4 regions of the Psychrobacter sp. P11G5 genome follow, and region 3 is predicted to be linked to each of the others. Evidence: predicted binding sites of a transcription regulator. Region 3 holds the regulator's gene; each other region holds the start of a gene.
The links. Region 3 encodes PhoB, which activates phosphate uptake and scavenging genes when phosphate is short. Its sites were predicted from a motif close to TGTCATNAANCTGTCATAA; they were not measured.
Positions count from the first base shown of each region.

Region 1 (5,334 bases), 610 kb from region 3:
TAGGCTTTAGAGATTCTGAGGCAATTACGGCTAATACTGATGTGATTTATCAATTAGAATATGGTGTTGAAATTGACAGCAGTGGTGAAGACAACATCGGTTTTAAAAGCCGTGATACCTACCTAGGTCTAGTAAACAAAGACTTTGGTGAGTTTCGCTTTGGTCGTAACTATTCAGTTGTTGATTACGTCAATAATGTCACAATCACTGAAGGTTATTGGGATAATCTTGGCTCTAGTAGCCTTGATGACAATGATTCTTTTAGTGACGCTTTAACCTTAACTGATGGCGACCGTATTAATAATTCCATCGTTTGGATTGCCCCTAAATATAACGACTTGCCCCTCAATCTAGTCCTACAGTATGGCGCTGATGAAACTTTTTTATCTGACAGCAGTGATAGTAAGAGTGGTTTTGGGGCTTCGTTGATGTTTGATCGGGGTACTGGCTTTAGCGCTGGGGTAGCTTATGATAAAGATATGACCATCAGTGGTGACATTATCCGCGGTAGCGCTAGTGTCGACTTAGGCAAATATACTTCACATCCAGTAATTATAGGTGCGCTATATCAAGAAGCTGACTATGATGGTAGTAATATCTTTAATTCTGCAACAGAAAAAGGTTTAATTTTGAGTGCTGAGCTGGGTCTAACTAACTTCCCCCGTCCAGCTGCTGTTTATCTTCAGTACGACAAGACTGACAATCTGGGTGGTCTCGATAACAATAATTCGAATCAACTCGTTCTAGGTGGCAAATACATGTTGAGGGAACATATAATTGCTCATGCTTACGCTGGTTATAACTCTGCTGATTTAGAAAACGGTCTAGTTATATTAGGGCGTGTTGAACATTCATAATTTTAGCCAGATATAAGCACAAGCAAGAGCGACCGTATTCTCATAACTCTGTCTTAGCTTATCAAATCTGGTGGCAACCGCTCTATACTGTTTTAGCTTAGCGAAAGCATTTTCTACTAAATGTCGTGCTTTGTACAACTCCCAATCCATATGGTCGTTAGAGGACTTGGTGTTTCGTTTCCGAGGGATATTATTACAAGTTGCTGTTTGTTCAATATACTCTCGTAGTGTGTCAGAGTCATAGCCTTTATCTGCACATACAACGTCTGTCTTGCTCAAATCAACCTTATCTACTAAGTCAGATGCGACTTTAACATCGTGGGTTGTGCCATCTGACAGAATAAAGGTAATCGGATTGCCATGAGCATCGACCGCTAGATGAATTTTAGTGGCACGTCCTGCGACACTCTTACTAATGGCTTGAGCAGCTTCATGACGACCACTACTGTGCTGATGTGCCTTGATATGAGTACCATCTATAAATACCCACTCAAGGTCAGGCTCTCTGATAACTAAAGCAAATAGTCCAATGAGCTTATTACTGCGAAACCAGCGTTGATAAGCCTTGTAGACAGTATTGGGCTTTCCAAAGTAAGCCGGTAAATCGCGCCAAGGACAGCCGGTTCGCATACGATAAAGGATGCCCTCAATGGTCAGTCTCAGATTTCCTTTGTCATAGATATTAAGTTCTAGTAATATAGGTCTTAGTCTTGTCCAGTGTTCATTTTTGAGCATAGTACGAGGCATAGCGAACGAGATCTTTTTTGTGTGAGAACTTAAAGATTACCCGTTCGCTATTTTTTTTGCCAGAAATTTATACTCAATGTTCAACACGCCCTAAACGAGTTGGAGAGTAATAATGAGGCTGAGCTTGTTGCGGCACATGGTAGCGCTGATGTACTCGCTATCGGAGGAGGGATAGAATACTTATTTTAGTCTGAACCTTTAAACATCTAGTGTGTTCAAAAACTCATCCTTCGGAGTGAGTTTTTTTATGCGATAAAAAGATACAGTCTAAAATTAAGTAATGCGAATAGTTACAGGTATGTAAATTTTGTTTTTTCATCTTACTGTCATATTGGATTGCTATATTTATGTCTGACTAGTTCAGTAACTCTTTATATATCAGCTAACCTTAACCAATTTATCAAAAAAATTGTAAAGTGGAGATGTCTTTTGAAAAAACTATTTTTAGCCTCATCAGTCGCAATGCTATTAGTATCTACAGCTCAAGCGGCACCGACTGTTTATGGCAAAGCATTTGTTACCGCCAACTATGTCAATGCTTCATTCGAACGAGAAGCTATGGACGATAGTAGTATAAGCATTAATGAAGACAACAGTTCAGTAGAAATCGCATCAAAATCTTCACGTATTGGTTTCAAAGGTTCTGAAGCCATGACTGCCAATACTGATGTGATCTACCAATTAGAGTATGGAATCAAGGTTGATGATAGTGGCAGCAGTAACATCGGTTTTAAAAGCCGTGATACTTATCTGGGTCTAAAGAATAAAGACCTTGGCGAATTCCGCTTTGGTCGTAACTACTCAGTCGTTGATTATATCGATAATGTCACGGTCAATGAAGGTTACTGGGACAATGTGGGTGCTAGTAGTTTAAGCAAAAATACACTAGCCAATGCTTTAACCTTAGCTGATGGTTACCGAGTTAATAACTCTATCGTCTGGAAAGCGCCTAAATACAATGAGTTACCATTAGAGCTTGCGTTGCAGTATGGTGCTGATGAAGACTTTATATCTGACGATAATAGTCGTGACAGCGGCTATGGTGCCTCATTACTATTTAATCCAGGCAATGGCTTTACGGCTGGTGTTGCTTATCAGAGTGATCTGGCTACTAAAAATCCCAGTAGTACTAATACGGGCGGCGATATGATCCGTGGGACGGCTACTGTCGATCTAAGTAATTATGTTGCTTATCCAGTAAAAGTGGGCGCTCTATACCAACAAGCTGATTTTGATGATACTAATGAAACTGAAAAAGGATTGATATTAAGTGCTGAGATGGGTCTAAGTAACCTCGCTCGTCCAGCCTCAATATATGCACAGTACAATAAAACGGATAACTTAAGAGGCATTAATGAAAATAATTCAGATCAAATCGTCGTAGGCGGTAAATATAGCTTTAGAAAGAATATAATTGCACATGCTTATGTCGGTAATAACACTGCAGACTTAAAAAATGATCTTTTCATTGCTGGTCAAGATGACGGTGATAAAGATATTCTTGTCAGAGCGCGTGGTGATGCTAGCGTCTTCGTGGTCGGTGCTGGTCTAGAATACAAATTCTAAATTTCTTGTTATAAAGTAAGATGCACAAAAAGAGGCCTATCAAAATTGATAGGCCTCTTTTTGTGCATCTTAATGCTTTCTTAACGGCTTTAGGGTTATTGTTTAATAAGTTGGCTTTCTAATATCAGTATTGTTTGTAAAGTAAATAAATTTATTAATTAAACTGAGTAGTAACTCAAAGAGGCATAAAAATGAACAAATCTATGTCAGGTGATTACACGGCTACTGTAAAACAAGCATTAGTAAAAGTACCAGAGGTCACGTTACTATTTTGGATAATAAAAATAGCGGCGACTACCTTAGGGGAGACAGCGGGCGATGCACTATCTATGTCATTGAACTTAGGGTACATCATAAGTACAGCAATATTTGCCGTCATATTTACTATCGCAGTCGCCACCCAAATCAAAGCAAAACAGTTTAATAAGTGGTTGTATTGGGGTACTATCGTCGCGACCACTACTCTTGGGACCACAATTGCAGATTTCGTTGATCGTTCTTTAGGGATTGGCTATGCTGGTGGGTCGTCATTATTATTCATAATGTTAGTTCTATGTTTAATAGTTTGGCGAAAAACTATGGGCAGTATCAGTGTTGATAGTATTGTGTCACCTAAGGCTGAGGTGTTTTATTGGACGACTATTATGTTCTCTCAAACACTAGGCACAGCACTTGGTGATTGGGTAGCAGATAGTAAAGGCATGGGATATACCACTAGCGCCATTATATTTGGAAGCTTGTTAGCGGTAATCGCTGGCGCTTATTTTTGGACAAAAATATCTAGAACGCTATTATTCTGGTCGGCCTTTATTCTGACCAGACCATTAGGGGCAGTACTAGGTGACTTTTTGGATAAACCTATTGATCATGGAGGCTTAGCACTAAGCCGTTTTGGAGCTTCAGCAGCATTACTAGTCTTTATAATTGTCTGTTTATTGGTGTTTAAGCACAGAGCCAGTGCTAAGTCTCATTAAAGAGGATCTAAATAACTTTGTATCGGTTAGCTAAATATACCAAGAGCCTATAAGCGCACGATATCGCCGAAACTTAATAATTTAATAGAGTTTGTGCTTTTGCCCTATATTTTATGGCGTATTTTTAGTAAAATCCTCTTTTACCAATTACCGATAGAGTACTATGACCAAGTTTATATTTGTGACCGGTGGGGTAGTGTCCTCACTAGGGAAAGGTATTACCGCAGCTTCCCTTGCTGCGATACTCGAAGCGCGCGGCGTGAGTGTAACGATGACCAAGATGGATCCGTATATTAACGTTGATCCAGGTACGATGAGTCCGTTCCAGCATGGCGAGGTGTTCGTCACTGAAGATGGGGCGGAGACGGATTTAGATTTGGGTTATTATGAGCGTTTTTTACGCCATTCAAAGATGAGTAAGAGTAACAACTTCACCAGTGGTCGCATCTATCAGAATGTCCTGAATAAAGAGCGCCGTGGTGAATACCTAGGCGGTACGGTACAGGTTATTCCACATATCACTGATGAGATTAAGAGTAAAATCTTAGCCAGTGGTGTGGGCTATGATATCGCCATTATTGAGATTGGCGGGACGGTCGGTGATATCGAGTCACTACCTTTTATGGAAGCCGTACGCCAGATGCAAGTAGAGCTTGGTCGCAATAGAGCCATGTTGATGCATTTGACGCTAGTACCTTATATTGCTAGTGCGGGCGAAACCAAAACCAAACCGACTCAGCATTCAGTGAAAGAGCTGCGTTCTATTGGCTTGCAGCCTGATATTTTAATCTGTCGCTCTGACCATCATATCTCGCAAGATAACCGCCGTAAGATTGCATTATTTACTAACGTTGAAGAACGTGCGGTCATCATGTGTGAAGATGCGCAAAGCATCTATCAAATACCGCGTACACTTCATGAGCAAGATCTTGATGATCTAATCTGCGAGCGCTTTGGTCTTGATGTACCTGAAGCAGATTTGAGCGATTGGGACAAAGTGGTTGAAGCCCAGCTCAATCCTGAATCAACTGTCACCGTAGCGATGGTTGGCAAATATGTCGAATTGCCTGATGCCTATAAGTCTATCAACGAGGCGTTGCTACACGCAGGTATCACGCATAAAGCAGACGTTAAAATTGATTATATCGATGCTGAGCGTTTAGAAGATGATGACAGTTTATTGGCGCAGC
Region 1 covers NZ_CP012533.1:2,485,129-2,490,462, reverse strand. The annotation lists gene AK825_RS10020 (porin) at 1-857, shown strand, start outside; gene AK825_RS10015 (IS5 family transposase) at 852-1,604, opposite strand; gene AK825_RS10010 (porin) at 2,034-3,170, shown strand; gene AK825_RS10005 (hypothetical protein) at 3,362-4,144, shown strand; gene AK825_RS10000 (CTP synthase) at 4,308-5,334, shown strand, end outside.
Region 1: AK825_RS10010 (porin) is a predicted target of PhoB. The motif match lies at 1,918-1,936, and genes of this name have one in related genera.

Region 2 (5,334 bases), 470 kb from region 3:
TGCTAAGCGAACCGTGTCCAAATTACCGCTATCATCAACGTCTATTACTGCTGCACAAGATACTAAGGCAAACGCGTAAGAGGCACGGTCACGCACTTTGTCATAAGTGTGCATACCTTTGATAGGCGCTGGCAGAACCACATGAGTGATAAGCTCGCCTGACTCTAAAACGTTTTCGATATGCGGCGTATTTTTTGGCAAACAATAAAAGTCTTTAACATCAATCTTGCGAGTTGAGCCGTCCGCTTTAACCGTTTCAATGGTGGCATCAAGCAAACGCATCGCCACCGCCATATCGGATGGATGCTGAGCGATACAAGAGTGGCTCGTGCCTAAAATTGCCAAAGTGCGGTTTTCACCCTCAATAGCAGGGCAACCTGAGCCCGGATTACGCTTATTACAGGCGCTGTCTGTCTGATAAAAATAGTAGCAACGAGTACGCTGTAAGAAATTACCGCCAGTCGTGGCTTTGTTACGTAGCTGTCCAGTTGCACCAGCTAATATTGCACGAGACAATACCGGATAATTTGCAATGACATCAGGATGGGCAGCCAAATCACTATTGCTGACCAGCGTACCGATACGCAGTCCGCCGTCATCAGTCGTTTCTATCTGTTGTAATTCTAAGCGCGTCACATCAACCAATTTAGTTGGCGTTTCAATCTCTAGCTTCATCAAATCTAAGAGGTTGGTACCGCCTGCGATAAATGAGGCTTCTTTAGGAGTAGCAAACATAACCGCTTGCTGCGGTTCAAGGGCACGAATATATTCAAAGCGTTTCATGAGCGGCCTCCTGATGTGCTATTGGCAGTCTTATTATTCGACGACTTGTTACCTAGCTGCGCCTCACTTGGCGGCGGCGACCAAATACCGGTTACTTCTGAGCCTTGTACTGAGTTACTTACAGGCTTTGTAGATTTGTCGGCTATTTGGTTCTCTAAAACTTGAGAGATGGCTTTAATAATATTGGGATAAGCGGAACAGCGACAAATGTTGCCACTCATACGCTCAGCGATTTCTTGTACTAACAGCCCATCAGGATTTTGCAGATCAGTAGTGACGTGGCTTGGCCAGTTTTGTTTGACCTCTTCTATCAGTGCCGTCGCTGAACAGATTTGCCCAGGGGTACAATATCCACACTGGAAAGCGTCATGATCTTTAAAGGCTTGCTGCAACTCAGATAACGACTCAGGCAATCCAATACCCTCAATCGTCGTAATCTCATCGCCATCGTGCATGACCGCTAGCGTCAAACATGAATTCACGCGCTCGCCATTAATGAGGATGGTACAGGCACCACATTGACCGTGGTCACAGCCTTTTTTGGGTCCAGTGATTTGTAGATGTTGGCGGCAGACATCGAGCAATGTCGTGCGCGGGTCGAGATTATCAAGCTGATAATCCTGCTTATTAATCGTTAACGTCAAAGTAGACATGCTGGCTTCTCGCTGGCGGATGATGATAGTTTCCAGATGAGATATTGCTATTCATCCATCTATTCAATATTAATTAACGTGCTGTTAATCATTAAAATTTTAAAAAGTATTGAGGTTATTTTTCCTTAATTGTTCTTAGCTTATAAATCCTTAGTGACTTTTTATTGGCAGCTTCCTATTCCTTTACAGTCTCTTATCAACGGAGACAAATCAGCCTATCAATACGATGAAAATCGACTCAAATAATCCGTTATTTGGTCAACTGTCAAGCTACTGTCAGGTATTAAATACAGCCTAACATCATAATTAACATAGAAAAATAAGCTCAAAACAAGCTATACATTAATATGCTTGGCACAGCTTAGGATATTGTTTTTTTGTAGTAGATAGGAAAAAAATGTTAACGCTCAAGAAAATCTGCCTCTTTCTCATTTGCGCTTACTGAACTAAAATTCCAACTGGCTTAATTTCACTTTTCATCTTACTTCAACCTTTTATATAGTCATTTTATATAGTCATTAACTTATAACGACCAATCTAAAATTTCACTGTTAATAAGATAAATTTCCTATTGTCATCAAACTGTCATCAAAGCTTGGCAAACTACGACACATCTCACAGGAAGTACATTTTGCACTGTTGTCAAACTTTAGGAGTCTTACATGCGTTATTCGTTATTAGCAGTAGCCGTTAGTTGCACTTTAGTACTTACAGCTTGTAATAAATCAACCGACACCGCAGAGTCAGCTGCTGATAGTAGTAGCGCCGTAACCAGCACAGAAACAACTAACAAAACAACCTCCTCGTCAGCAACCGATTTTAAATCTGCTGAAAACATCGCTATGAATATCACCGGTGCAGGCGCTTCGTTCCCGCAACCTATCTATGCCAAATGGTCTTATGACTACAATGCCGCGACTGGTGGTCAAGTGAATTACCAATCAATCGGCTCCTCAGGCGGCATCAAACAAATTCAATCAAAAACGGTAGACTTTGGCGCGTCCGATGCACCGATGACACCTGAAGAGTTGGATGCAGCAGGACTTATTCAGTTTCCGACCGTTATCGGTGGCGTAGTACCGATTGTAAACATCGATGGCATAGAGCCAGGCCAGTTAAAATTGGACGGCACAACGTTAGCAGATATCTATCTGGGTAAGATTAGCAACTGGAATGACCCAGCAATTAAAGCTATGAATCCGGACTTAACGCTTCCTGACGCTGCTATTACTACCGTGTTCCGCTCGGACGGTTCAGGCACGACTTTTAACTTTACCGATTATCTGGCTAAGGTTTCAACTGACTGGAAAGATAGCGTTGGTGTCGATAAAACAGTCAAATGGCCGACCTCTAGCACTGGTGCTGGCGGTAAAGGTAACGAAGGCGTATCAAGTTACGTCAATCGTATGAAAAACTCTATCGGCTACGTCGAGTACGCTTACGCCAAGCAAAATAACATGTCACATGCTGCACTAAAAAATGCGGCTGGCAACTTCGTGCAGCCATCTGCTGAGACCTTTGCAGCGGCAGGTGATATCGACTGGTCACAGCAAGCAGGCTTTTATAAAGTCATCACCAACTCTGAGACTGAGCAAGCATGGCCAATCGCAGCGGCAACCTTTATCTTAGTGCATAAGCAGCCAGAGAATCCGCAGCAAGTGGCTGGCGTGTTGAACTTCTTTGATTGGGCTTACACTCAAGGCGATGATAGTGCCATGGCACTTGATTATGTTCCTTTCTCTGATACCGCTGTTGCGCTCTTTAAAGCGCAGTGGAATGAAGTCAAAGGCAGCGATGGTCAACCCGTCTACAAACCAGCTCAATAGTTTTTAAAAACCCGGTAATGATTCTCGAATTACCCTCTTAAACAATTATTCTCCGGTAGTTGTTTAAGAGGTTTTATCACAGTAAATTTATAAGTAGAGCCGATAATGCATATCGATAGCGCTACTTAATAAGATTTAGTTTGCTGTGATAAGACCTTATTAATCTTTTTGAACCTTTTGATTTAACCCTATTTAATGCTGAGACACTTATGAATGACCTAAGGTCCCAACTGGCTAAACAAAAACGTTACGACGCGCTATTCGTCAATGCAACCAAGGCTTTTGCCATCCTCGTTCTCTTATCATTGGGCGGCATTTTAGTCTCTCTAATCATTGGGGCTTGGCCGAGCATTCAAACATTTGGTCTCGGCTTTTATACCAGTAATAACTGGGATACGGTTGCCAATGAGTACGGTGCGCTAGCGCCTATTTATGGCACGCTGATCACTTCGTTTATCGCTATTTTAATTGCCGTGCCAGTCAGCTTTGGTATTGCGATATTTCTGACCGAGATGTGCCCGAATTTCTTAAAAAAGCCACTTGGTATCGCTATTGAGCTGCTAGCAGGTATCCCTTCTATCATTTACGGTATGTGGGGTTTGTTTGTATTTGCGCCTTTTTTTGGCGATCACATTCAGCCGTGGTTTATTGAACACGTCGGTCCACTGCCTATCATCGGTAAGCTATTTACGGGTGCGCCAATGGGACTCGGCATGTTTACCGCTTCACTGGTACTTGCCATCATGATTATTCCTTTTATCGCGGCCACCATGCGTGATGTCTTTTCCGTGGTACCGGATTTATTAAAAGAATCGGCTTATGGCATGGGTGCGACGACATGGGAAGTCATGTTTAAGATTATCTTGCCCTATACCAAAGCTGGCGTCGTTGGTGGTGTCATCTTGGGACTGGGTCGTGCCCTTGGCGAGACCATGGCAGTGACCTTCCTTATCGGCAATGCCTTTAATATCAGTCCAAGTTTATTTACTTCTGGGGTTACCATTACCTCAGCCCTTGCCAATGAATTTGCAGAAGCCTCTAGTGAGCTACATCTGGCGTCGTTGTTACATTTAGGCTTAATCCTATTTGTCATCACTTTCATTGTGCTGTCGTTGGCTAAGCTCATGCTGATGCGCATGGATCAAAAAGCAGGTAATCGATAGCAGTTCGATTACCTCGGTAAATTTCGATGGTTATTGGTATTGATAAAAATATGGGAAACAAGTTCTATGCCTTCTAACAACGCGGCTAATGCAAACAGCGCAATCGACGCAATCAATAATGGCTTACCTATTAAAAACAGTTTTGAAGGTCGTTATAACAAGCGCCTTTATAACAAACGGCGCTGGGCCAATAAGCTTGGTTTAGGCTTTGCGATGTCAGCGATGTTTTTTGGCTTATTTTGGTTGTTTTGGATTTTATTTACGCTCTTCGTTGAAGGTTTCCAAGGTATAGTGCAAATGCCTATTTTTACCGCCGACACCCCACCTCCTATGAGTGCAGGCGGTTTACGCAACGCCATTGTCGGTTCAGTCATGTTGGCGTTTTCAGGATTGTTTATCGGCGCGCCTATTGGCCTGATGACAGGGATTTATTTATCTGAGTTCTCTCAGGGCAGCATGCTTGGCAAAGTGACACGCTTCTTAAATGATATTTTGCTCTCTGCACCGTCGATTGTCATTGGTCTCTTTATTTATGCATTGATGGTAAAAGGCCAAAGCTTTTCTGGTTGGGCCGGCGCACTGGCATTGGCACTAATTGTCATTCCTGTAGTCGTGCGTACGACTGAAAACATGCTCAATTTAGTGCCCAATAACATTCGTGAAGCAGCCTATGCACTGGGTACACCCAAGTGGAAGATGGTAACACAAGTCACTATTAAAGCGGCTCGAGCTGGACTTACCACAGGCGTATTGTTGGCCTTTGCCAGAATCACGGGTGAGACTGCGCCGTTACTATTTACGGCATTGAATAATCAATACTTTAGTACCGATATGAGCCAGCCAATTGCTAACTTGCCTAATACCATCTATCAGTTTGCCATGAGCCCTTATGACAATTGGCATGCACTC
Region 2 covers NZ_CP012533.1:2,617,234-2,622,567, forward strand. The annotation lists gene AK825_RS10560 (xanthine dehydrogenase family protein subunit M) at 1-783, opposite strand, end outside; gene AK825_RS10565 (2Fe-2S iron-sulfur cluster-binding protein) at 780-1,436, opposite strand; gene pstS (phosphate ABC transporter substrate-binding protein PstS) at 2,099-3,262, shown strand; gene pstC (phosphate ABC transporter permease subunit PstC) at 3,472-4,425, shown strand; gene pstA (phosphate ABC transporter permease PstA) at 4,492-5,334, shown strand, end outside.
Region 2: pstS (phosphate ABC transporter substrate-binding protein PstS) is a predicted target of PhoB. The motif match lies at 2,009-2,027, and genes of this name have one in related genera.

Region 3 (5,334 bases):
TGCATTATGGCTCGGCTTTAGCGATGATGAAATTGCCAATAGTAAAAATATGGATGACATGATTCGCGTATTTACCAAAATGCCAGTCGAAAAACGCTTCTTTGATCCGAAAGACTTGGGGCTAAGCAGTATCGGACACATGCGCTATTTTAGTAGTCGCACCAATGCTAAAGCCCCTGAGTTATGGCAGATGGCGGTGGATTGGCTAAATAATCAGCCATAAGCTTAGGGCAAGTCCTCATTTTTCAACTTTTCTTTCGCAGCTTCTGCTTTGATACGCTTGTTCAAAGCAGAATAGAGCGACGGCTGCATATTATGAATATTACCCAGCATCCATTTCACATAGTTGATTGGCACGTCTTTAATCAGCTTACCTTTATGTTTTCCAAACGGCATCTTACTCACAGGATTGGCTTTATTGGAAATAGCATGAGCCGCGGCAAAGTCAGTCGGCGCAATTTCTAAGCGCTCGCAGCAGGCTTGATAGAGCAAATAACACATGCGTGCATCACCTAGCGCATCATGAGCAGCAACCGTCATCCTGCTTGCCTCGCCTTTTCCTAGTAGTTGCTCAATACATTTGGACTGTCCATAAAAACGCCACTCTGGAAAAGCCACGCGCGCTAGCCGCACGGTACATATAAGCTTGGCAGATGGGCTGCCAATTACTCGCCAATCAAAACGTACATTATGACCAATCAAGTACGTTGGTAACTCGAACTCCTCCAAATCAAAACGCTCAAGCCCAGCCACATCATCATCAGTAATGCCATGAACTTTAATCACGATTGGTGATATAGGACGACCGCTATTAAAATATTTCATCCACTCAAATCCAGTCATCACATTGATGGTCGCAACTTGGATAGGTCGTGGATCTCGACCTTGATCGGTTTCAGTATCGATAATAAGTGCAGTGTCAGTCATAGAGATTTGGCCATATATAGCAGCATTTATTTTTACATGGTATTTTATCTACGTGATGTTTTACGCAGAATTTTAAAAGAAACGTTATATTTATGGGGCTAAAAGCCAAATATAACAACTAAGCATAACAATGCGATACAAACGTTATAGAACAAGACTCCTATAATATCAATGTAAACAATAACAAAGATTTAAGAGAAATTAATGCCATTAGATAACAAGCATCAGCACCCAAAGTCTGCATATTTAAGCCGTGTGCTAAGTGTGCTCATTAAGGCTGCTGTACTATTGACCTTATTATTTGTATTCGACAAACTACTACCGAGCATCAGCCAACAAACACAGTCGTTTGTAGTAGCGAAATGGCAACAACTTAGCTTATTACAACAAGAACTGCCCACAGAAAACAGCCTACCCAGTCCGCTACCAGAACAGCATCTAACTGATACATGGGGCGCTGCACGTAGCCAAGGCCGTACGCATGAAGGTATTGATATTTTTGCACCGCGAGGCACGCCAATACAGGCAACGACGCAAGGTATCGTCAGAAAAGTTGGTGAAAATAATTTAGGTGGGAAAGTAGTCGTCATCGTAGGTCCTGGCGGCGCAGGACATTATTATGCGCATTTAGAAGATTATGCCGACATCTTACCTAATGAATGGGTTGATGCTGGCGACATAATTGGCTATGTCGGTGACAGTGGCAATGCAAAAGGCACACCGCCACATGTGCATTACGGTATCTATATCAATGGTAGCGCAGTTAATCCTTACCTACTTTTACAAAAAGATTAGCACGCATAGGGGTGTAAAACTGGCCAATACTAACGGCTGCTTACATATGGTAGAGATCGACTGTAGTATCAGTCCGTATGCGCTGACCGAACATGGGCAGCTGGGAATACTGCACTAAAAGTCGAGCCTTTGCCTTCCATCGACTCAATTTGCAAGTTGGCATCATATTGATACAAGACGTGTTTCACAATCGCTAGTCCCAACCCAGTACCACCTGTGGCACGACTGCGACCACTATCAATGCGATAGAAGCGCTCCGTCAAGCGCGTAATATGCTGCGGCGCTATACCAATGCCATTATCTTCGACGGCGAAGCGGCAGCCGTCTGATGTTCTAGTCCAGCTAATAGCTATATTGCCACCTTTTGGCGTGTACTTAATGGCGTTAATCACCAAGTTAGATAAGGCACTATTTAAGTACATCTCTGACCCATACAATCCATCATAGGTGTCTATCTGCAGGTGAATGCTATGATTATATTCTTGGTTATAGGCCTGCGCGTCATCATAGATATGAGTCAGTAGCTTGGTCATATCGATATAATTCAGCTCATGGGTTTCTTCGATTTCGATTCGAGAGAGCAGCAATAAGTCATTAACAATTCTATTCATCCGTGCAGTCTGCTGGGTCATCAGCTCAAAACCGCGCCGCCACTGCGATGGCATGTCGGGCTGATCTGAAAAGTTTTCGAGATAGCCCATGAGCACTGTTAGTGGTGTTCTGAGCTCATGCGAGACATTTGCCACAAAATCGCGGCGCATCTCCTCTAAATGATGCAAGCGAGTCACATCATAAATAATCAATAACTTCTCGTCACCAAAAGGCGTGAGCTCACATTTCAAATAACGCTTAGGGTCTCGCCATGACGCCATATGAACCCCATCGTTAGGTGTGGTCATCGTCTGATAGTACTGACGAAATTCAGGTACGGTAATGAAGTCAAAAATGCTCTTGCCCTGATCGGCTGCTTGCAGTAATAGCAAATCCTCTGCGGCCTGATTCCACCACTCCAGACTATCATCATCATTCAGCAAAATTACTGCATCTTGTAGTGCCCGTAGTGAGCTTCTGATTTTCTTAAGTTGACCCATTACTTCTTGCTGAGCAACTTGCTCTTGCTTTCCCTTTTCTTGCTTACTTTGTTGCTCGTTTTCCGTAGGCGTTATCATATAATTCATTATCCTTACCACTATCTACTGCGTTATGATTCACGTGCCGTTTTTTAAAATGGTTATACTTTTTCAATGAGACTAGAGAACCGATAACCCGTACCACGAACGGTTTGAATTAAAGTATCGCAGTCGTGGGGCTTCAATAATTTACGTAAACGCCTGATGTGTACATCAATGGTCCGATCTTCAATATAGACATTACCGCCCCAAACCTGATCTAGCAATTGTGTCCGCGTATAAGCACGCTCTGGATGGCTCATAAAAAACGCCAACAGCCTATATTCTGTTGGACCAATATCAACGACCTTATCGTTAGCCATAACGCGTTGGCCTTTGGGGTCTAGGCTCAGTTTACCTATTTCGATAGGCTTATCAGCACTCAGCGCACTACTACGACGCAATACCGCTTTAATTCTTGAGATTAATTCACGTGTTGAAAAGGGCTTGGTCATATAGTCATCAGCACCAGCATCAAGGCCATGAACCTTACTATCCTCTTCACTTTTGGCCGTCAACATAATGACCGGTATCTCAGCGAGCAATTCATCACTTTTGAGCATGCGACAAAAATCAATGCCGCTTTTATCTCCGGGTAACATCCAGTCTAATAAGATCAGCGCAGGACGATGATCCACCACTTGTTGATGCGCTTCTGAGACATCAGCTGCCTGCAAACTATCAAATCCGGCCATCTCCAATGTCATCACAACCATCTCACGAATCGCTGGTTCATCTTCGACAATCAAAATCTGCTCATTATACATACGACAACCTTATTATTAAGCATTGGTAAAAGCTATATGATACGGAAATTTAGGGTGCAAAAAAGGCGATAAACATTCACTAATGTCTGCTTATTAAACGGATTAATTATGACAGTTTGATGACATTCGCGTTTTAAACTTCTAGGGCGTGTACTCATTTTAAAAATGGTAATAAAAATGAGTACACGCTTTAATACCTTATACTATTTCTAATAAAAAGTTTAGCGGCCCATCATTGATACTTTCGACCTGCATATCAGCAGCAAACTGACCAGTTGCAATATCAGGATATTGGGTCTTAGCATAAGCGACTAATTGCTCAAACAGTACTTGTGCTGCATCAGGCGCCATCGCGCCGCCAAAATCAGGGCGACGGCCTTTGTCTGTCTTCGCCATCAAAGTAAACTGCGGTACCAACAACAACCCGCCCCCTACCTGCTGCACGTTTAAATCTAGCTTGCCATACTTAGCTGGATCATCATGATTATCAAAAATACGATAAGTGAGGATTTTATCGATCATCCGCTTTGCATTCTGCAAGTTATCGTCATGCCCTAAGCCAATATATGCCAGTATTCCGTGCTCAATTGAGCCTATACAACATTCATCAACTGTAACACTAGCACGATTTACCCGCTGAATAAGTGCTTTCATAGATTACCTCCTTAAACAATTATGGTCATACGATTGAGTGCTGACCATGATAAAATACAAACACTTCTTATTATTTTCCAGCTCTATCTTCTCATCTTAATTATTATTCTGGTAACCCGTTATGACTTTATTTACCACTATCCAGCAGTTTGTACCGCAGCAAAAGATCAGCAAAGTGGCCGGACGTTTAGCCGCCAGTCGTCATCCTATGGTTAAACGCGCCTTTATTCGTAGCTTTGCCAAAGCTTATAACGTAAAGTTGGATGAATATGAACGCCAGAGCCTCAACGCTTACGAAAGCTTTAATGATTTTTTTACCCGTGAGCTCAAAGACGATGCCCGTGCTATCGATACTACCATTCATGGCATCGCAAGCCCTGCTGATGGCATAATTTCCCAGCTCGGTCAGATAGAAGACCACAAAATGCTACAGGCTAAGGGTCGATACTACGACATCGGACAGCTACTTGCCGATAGTGAAGATGGCAGCTATTTCGCTGATGGTAGCTTTGCTACTGTCTATCTAGCTCCTAGCAACTATCACCGCGTACACATGCCATTTGCGGGAACTTTGACTAAAACTCGCTATGTGCCTGGCACACTGTTTTCAGTCAATACTACCACTGCCGCCAATATTCCTGACTTGTTTGCACGCAATGAGCGCTTGGTTTGTATGTTCGATACGGCATACGGTAAAGCAGCAGTTGTAATGGTCGGAGCCATGATTGTCGCCGGTATCGAGACCGTAGCGACAGGCAAAATTACGCGAACCGATGATATTCAAGAAGCTGATCATGACATGAAACTTGAAAAAGGTGATGAACTTGGCCGCTTTTATTTAGGTTCAACCGCTATTGTCATATTGCCCAAAGCTGCAAAAGCTGACTGGCAAGATAACATGATGGCTAATAGTTTGGTACAAATGGGTCAGCTGTTAGGTATGGCCAATACTGACAAATAAAATACCACTAAAAAACCCAGTCAGTAGCAAGTATTTATTGCTATTGACTGGGTTTTATTTT
Region 3 covers NZ_CP012533.1:3,091,112-3,096,445, forward strand. The annotation lists gene AK825_RS12615 (alpha/beta fold hydrolase) at 1-223, shown strand, start outside; gene AK825_RS12620 (DUF3820 family protein) at 226-927, opposite strand; gene AK825_RS12625 (M23 family metallopeptidase) at 1,132-1,722, shown strand; gene phoR (phosphate regulon sensor histidine kinase PhoR) at 1,791-2,891, opposite strand; gene phoB (phosphate regulon transcriptional regulator PhoB) at 2,954-3,658, opposite strand; gene dtd (D-aminoacyl-tRNA deacylase) at 3,857-4,312, opposite strand; gene asd (archaetidylserine decarboxylase) at 4,434-5,273, shown strand.

Region 4 (5,334 bases), 1.2 Mb from region 3:
GATCCGCGATTATTGAAAGTAGAAGCAACGATTGGTCACCCGCCTCTCAAATACCAACCTATTTGGCAAGCTCATACAAAGGCCATGCCGCGTCATGGTGATGTCATGGTTTATTTTGGCAACTGGTATGCTGACCTGCTATATAACGTGATGCATATGGCAACCGTAGCCATTCAGGATGAGGATTGTAAAAAATCAAAGCGTAATAAAAGTAAACATTCCAAAGATAAGTGCTCTAAGCATAAAGCTATTAACTACAATGATTCAGATAAACATCAAATGCTACCTATTGCTAAATGGCAAGATTATTTGCAGCAGCAGCTGATTAAGTTGCAGATATTTGAGCGTGATTTAGCGGCGAACCAAACCAAGATACTGAAGTGCTGGTTTCATGTTGATGTGGATACCTTGCAGGCACGTCTAAAGGATAAAGAGGCCGACCCACAATTTTTATATCAAATTGATTGGAGTGATACCGAGATATTAGCGCAGTTTAATCATGTTGCAGCGGCGTTATTAAGGCAACAAGATGACTGGGTAATTATTGATGGTAGTGATAAGTCGCAGGCCGCGACTGAATTTTGTCATGAAGTATTGCAAGCTATGCAGATGGCGCTTGCGAGTAACGTGCCTGCAGATGATGACAAGGCTACTGACGAAATTACCGATGGAATGGCTGATAAAGCCACTAATGCTAGCGAAAACAACACTAATAACATTAATAACAATAGCGATAACAGCAATCAGAACTTTGCATCTAAAAACCCTGAATCTAGGAATTTTGTACCTGTAAAGATACCTGAGAAGCTTATAGAGATTGATGCTCCAGATGTAGATAAGTCAGATTATAATAAGCAACTTGCGAAGAAGCAGGCCAAGCTTGCAGAGTTACTACGTGCACGCAAGGGTCGTCATGTGGTATTTGCCTTTGAAGGAATGGATGCTGCTGGCAAGGGCGGTGCTATTAAACGGCTTGTCGCACCACTCGATCCACGTGAGTACCAAGTTTATAATATTGGCGCACCGATGTTATATGAGTTGCAGCACCCATATTTGTGGCGATTTTGGACGAGTCTGCCAAATGAGCAGACTGATCGTATAAGCCGTATCGCTATCTTTGATCGTACTTGGTATGGACGAGTATTGGTGGAGCGTGTCGAGGCGTTAACAGACAAGGCAGTTTGGCAGCGCGCCTATGATGAAATCAATCGTTTTGAAGCAGATCTAACAGCAGCAGGAACGATTGTTATAAAGTACTGGCTTGCTATCGATAAAAAAGAGCAGTTAAAACGTTTTGAAGATCGCCGCGAGACCCCGCATAAGCAATTTAAACTAACTGATGATGATTGGCGCAACCGTGATAAATGGCCAGACTATGTGCAAGCAGCGGCTGATATGCTGGCACGTACTGATACAATCGATACACCGTGGTGCGTAATTGCAACTAACGAAAAGCGTCGTGCACGTTTAGAGGTACTAGACCATGCTATTGCACAACTAAAATTCCGCTCATAGATATTACATTAAGTACGATAGCATTATTACAAAGCAACTGAAAAGAGATTGGGTTTAAAACGTCTTGATATTAATACCTTATATGTTTTCTTTGACAATTCGCCGTGAATATTGATAATAGGGCCAACAATAACTAAAGGTTCTATATATATACTTATTTAGCCTAAGCAAAAGTAAGCAGTATAAAGACAGCTGATGCAGATATCTTCAGTTACAAATCTTATAGTATCATTATGCATTATGTTCAATTATTTAATATAATAGGCACGTGCTCGCAATGGCTGAATAAGCAATCTGCTAATTTCAGCGCAAAGTTATATTACAAATGGGTTATTAGCCTTATTTAATAGCAATAATTGAGTTGTTAAAATTGACAGTATCATGAACATAGCTATCATGAGTGAATATTTAAGCCGCAAGATGCTTTAATCAAATGATTTAGCGTTATACCTTGCGGCTTAGTAGTATGTTAGACGCTCTAATTTCTATCGCACGTTTATAACGTGAAAAAGTCAATATAATGACAAAAAATCGATAAAAATCTACAAGCCAATAAATTTCTAAAAAAGTACTTAAAGCAGTGCTTTAAAACAGTATTCAAAAGAACCATGTCGCGCATATGATGTCATGATTTTAATCCTCCTCTGACATAGATAGTGTTATGCGTTGCAATGTTATCAATCGCAAGTATTTTCAATCAGCTTACGCAAGGCGTATTAATTTATGGGTATTAGCAGCAGTTCTACAGAGCCGACCAAACCAGTTGGCAATATGAGAATCAATCTATTTTTTGCTATTTTACTGATTGCGATGACCAGCTATTTTTTATGGTGGGGATTCGATTACACCCTGCGTCAACAGACAACGCTATTCATTGTTGCGACGGCTTTTGGTGTCTTCATGGCATTCAATATCGGTGGTAATGATGTCGCCAACTCTTTTGGTACCTCAGTAGGTTCTGGCACCTTGACTATCCCGCAAGCGTTATGTGTGGCAGCGATATTTGAAGTGTCGGGGGCAGTACTGGCTGGCGGTGAAGTGACCGATACTATTCGAAGCGGGATTGTCGATTTAGATGGTCTGAGTGTCACGCCCAATCAGTTCATCTATGTCATGCTTTCAGCTTTGATTGCTGCTGCATTTTGGCTGTTGTTTGCTACGCGTAAAGGCTTACCAGTTTCAACGACGCACTCCATTATCGGTGGGGTTGTTGGTAGTTCCATTGTCCTTGGCATCACTCTGGGCGGTACTGAGATGGCGCTATCAACGGTAGATTGGGGAACCGTTGGAACTATTGCTATCTCTTGGGTATTGTCGCCGCTACTAGGTGGTGTTCTGTCCTACCTCCTATATGGACGGATTAAGAAAAACATCATTGAATATAATGATAAAACAGAGGCGCACATTGCGACACTCAAAGGCAACAAAAAAACCTTAAAGCAAAATCATAAAGAGTTTTTAGACGCTCTAACAGAGTCAGAGCAACTCGCTTATACTTCAGCGATGTTACGTGACCAAGAAATCTACAAAGATGATGATTGTATCGTTGAAGAATTAGAAACCGATTATTATAAACGGCTTTATGAAATTGAAAACGAGCGCAGTAACCTTGACACGCTAAAAGCACTCAAACAATGGGTACCTATTATTGCCGCTGCAGGTGGCGCAGTAATGACTTCTCTAGTCGTCTTTAAAGGCTTGAAAAACGTCAATAACGGCTTGACGACCCTGCAGGGTTTTTTAATCATGGGGATGATAGCGGCGTTGGTGTGGCTCGCGACCTTTATCTATACCAAGAGTATCCGTGGTAAACATAAAGAAGACTTGACCAAAGCGACGTTTATTATGTTTAGCTGGATGCAGGTCTTTACCGCATCAGCCTTTGCATTTAGTCATGGTTCAAATGATATCGCTAACGCTGTCGGTCCATTTGCAGCGATCATGGATGTGATTCGTACTAATAGCATTTCCACAGAAGCTGCGGTACCACCTGCTGTGATGCTGACCTTTGGTGTTGCACTTATTGTTGGTCTTTGGTTCATTGGTAAAGAAGTTATCCAAACAGTGGGTACAAATTTGGCAAAAATGCATCCTGCTTCTGGTTTCTCAGCTGAATTGGCTGCCGCTGCTGTGGTTATGGGTGCATCGACGATGGGTCTGCCAGTATCGAGCACCCATACCTTAGTAGGTGCGGTACTGGGTATTGGTATTGTTAATAGAGATACCAACTGGAAACTCATGAAGCCAATTGGTCTGGCTTGGATCGTTACTCTTCCTGCAGCGGCTTCAATGTCTGCAATCAGTTATATCGTATTGGTCAACATCTTTTAATGCTAAGGTTGTAAAGTTGGTAAATCAGACTTTATGAGTTAGGTAAACACAATAAAAAACGCTTATCCGTATTTTGCAGATAAGCGTTTTTTTGTATTCAAGTTAAAGCTGAGTATTTAGAGCGTGACATCAATTAGCCATTTTAAGCCTCACGATCTAGATGATGACATACCCTAGATTTAAGCAGTACCGAATTGCTGGCGTTTTTTGGCAAAGAAGCGATCTAAGCGATCCATAGCGTCTTCTAAATCATGCAGGTTGGGCAAGAACACCACGCGGAAATGATCAGGTGCATCCCAGTTAAAGCCAGTACCTTGCACCATTAATACTTTTTCCTCTAGTAGCAGCTCCATCATAAACTGCATGTCATCCTCTATAGGATAAACGGCAGGATCCATCTTTGGAAAGCAGTAAAATGCGCCTTGAGGCATGGTGCAAGAAATGCCTTTGATAGCATTAAGACGTGAAACAGCCATTTCGCGTTGCTTATGTAAACGTCCTTTTTCTGAAGTTAATTCTTTCATACTTTGATAGCCACCCATCGCGGTCTGAATTGCATACTGTCCTGTGACGTTTGAGCATAGGCGCATGGACGCAAGCATGTCCAAGCCTTCAATAAAATCGCTGGCATGTTGTTTTTTACCAGAAACCATCATCCAGCCAGCGCGAAAGCCTGCAATCCGATGCGATTTAGATAGTCCGTTATACGATAAAATAAGAACCTCATCAGACAAGGTGCTCATTGGCGTATGCACCATGTCGTCATAAAGCACGCGATCATAAATCTCATCTGCCATAATGACCAAGTCATGCTCAATGGCAACTTCAATGATTTGTTTGAGGACTTCATCTGAATAAAGCGCACCCGTAGGGTTATTAGGATTGATGACGACAATGCCTTTGGTCTTGCTAGTAATCTTTGATTTGATATCTTCAATATCAGGATGCCAGTTGTCTTCTTCATTACAGCGATAATGCACTGCTGTACCGCCAGCGAGATTGGTTGCTGCTGTCCATAATGGATAATCTGGCATCGGAATCAAAACCTCATCACCATCATTCATCAACGCCTGCATAGTCATGACGATCAGCTCAGAAACGCCATTACCTAAATAGACATCACGCACGTCTACGGCAGATAGCAGGCCTTTTGATTGGTAATATTGCAGTACAGCTTTACGTGCCGAAAAAATACCTTGCGAGTCTGAATATCCAGTGGCTTCAGGCAAGTTCATTGCTACATCACGCAGGATTTCATGTGGTGCGCTAAGTCCGAATGGAGCAGGGTTACCAATGTTTAGTTTTAAAATACGCTGACCTTCTGCTTCCATCTTAGTCGCTGTTTGTAGCAATGGCCCACGGATGTCGTAGCAAACGTTTTGTAATTTAGTAGATTTTTTTAGTGATGTCATAGTATTACTACCTGTAGTTATTTTATTTTTTGAGTCTGCTTGCTGGTCTGTTGATTGTATTGCGCTGTTAGCTTGC
Region 4 covers NZ_CP012533.1:913,642-918,975, forward strand. The annotation lists gene AK825_RS03950 (ATPase) at 1-1,515, shown strand, start outside; gene AK825_RS03955 (inorganic phosphate transporter) at 2,239-3,846, shown strand; gene AK825_RS03960 (aminotransferase class I/II-fold pyridoxal phosphate-dependent enzyme) at 4,026-5,334, opposite strand, start outside.
Region 4: AK825_RS03955 (inorganic phosphate transporter) is a predicted target of PhoB. The motif match lies at 2,023-2,041, and genes of this name have one in related genera.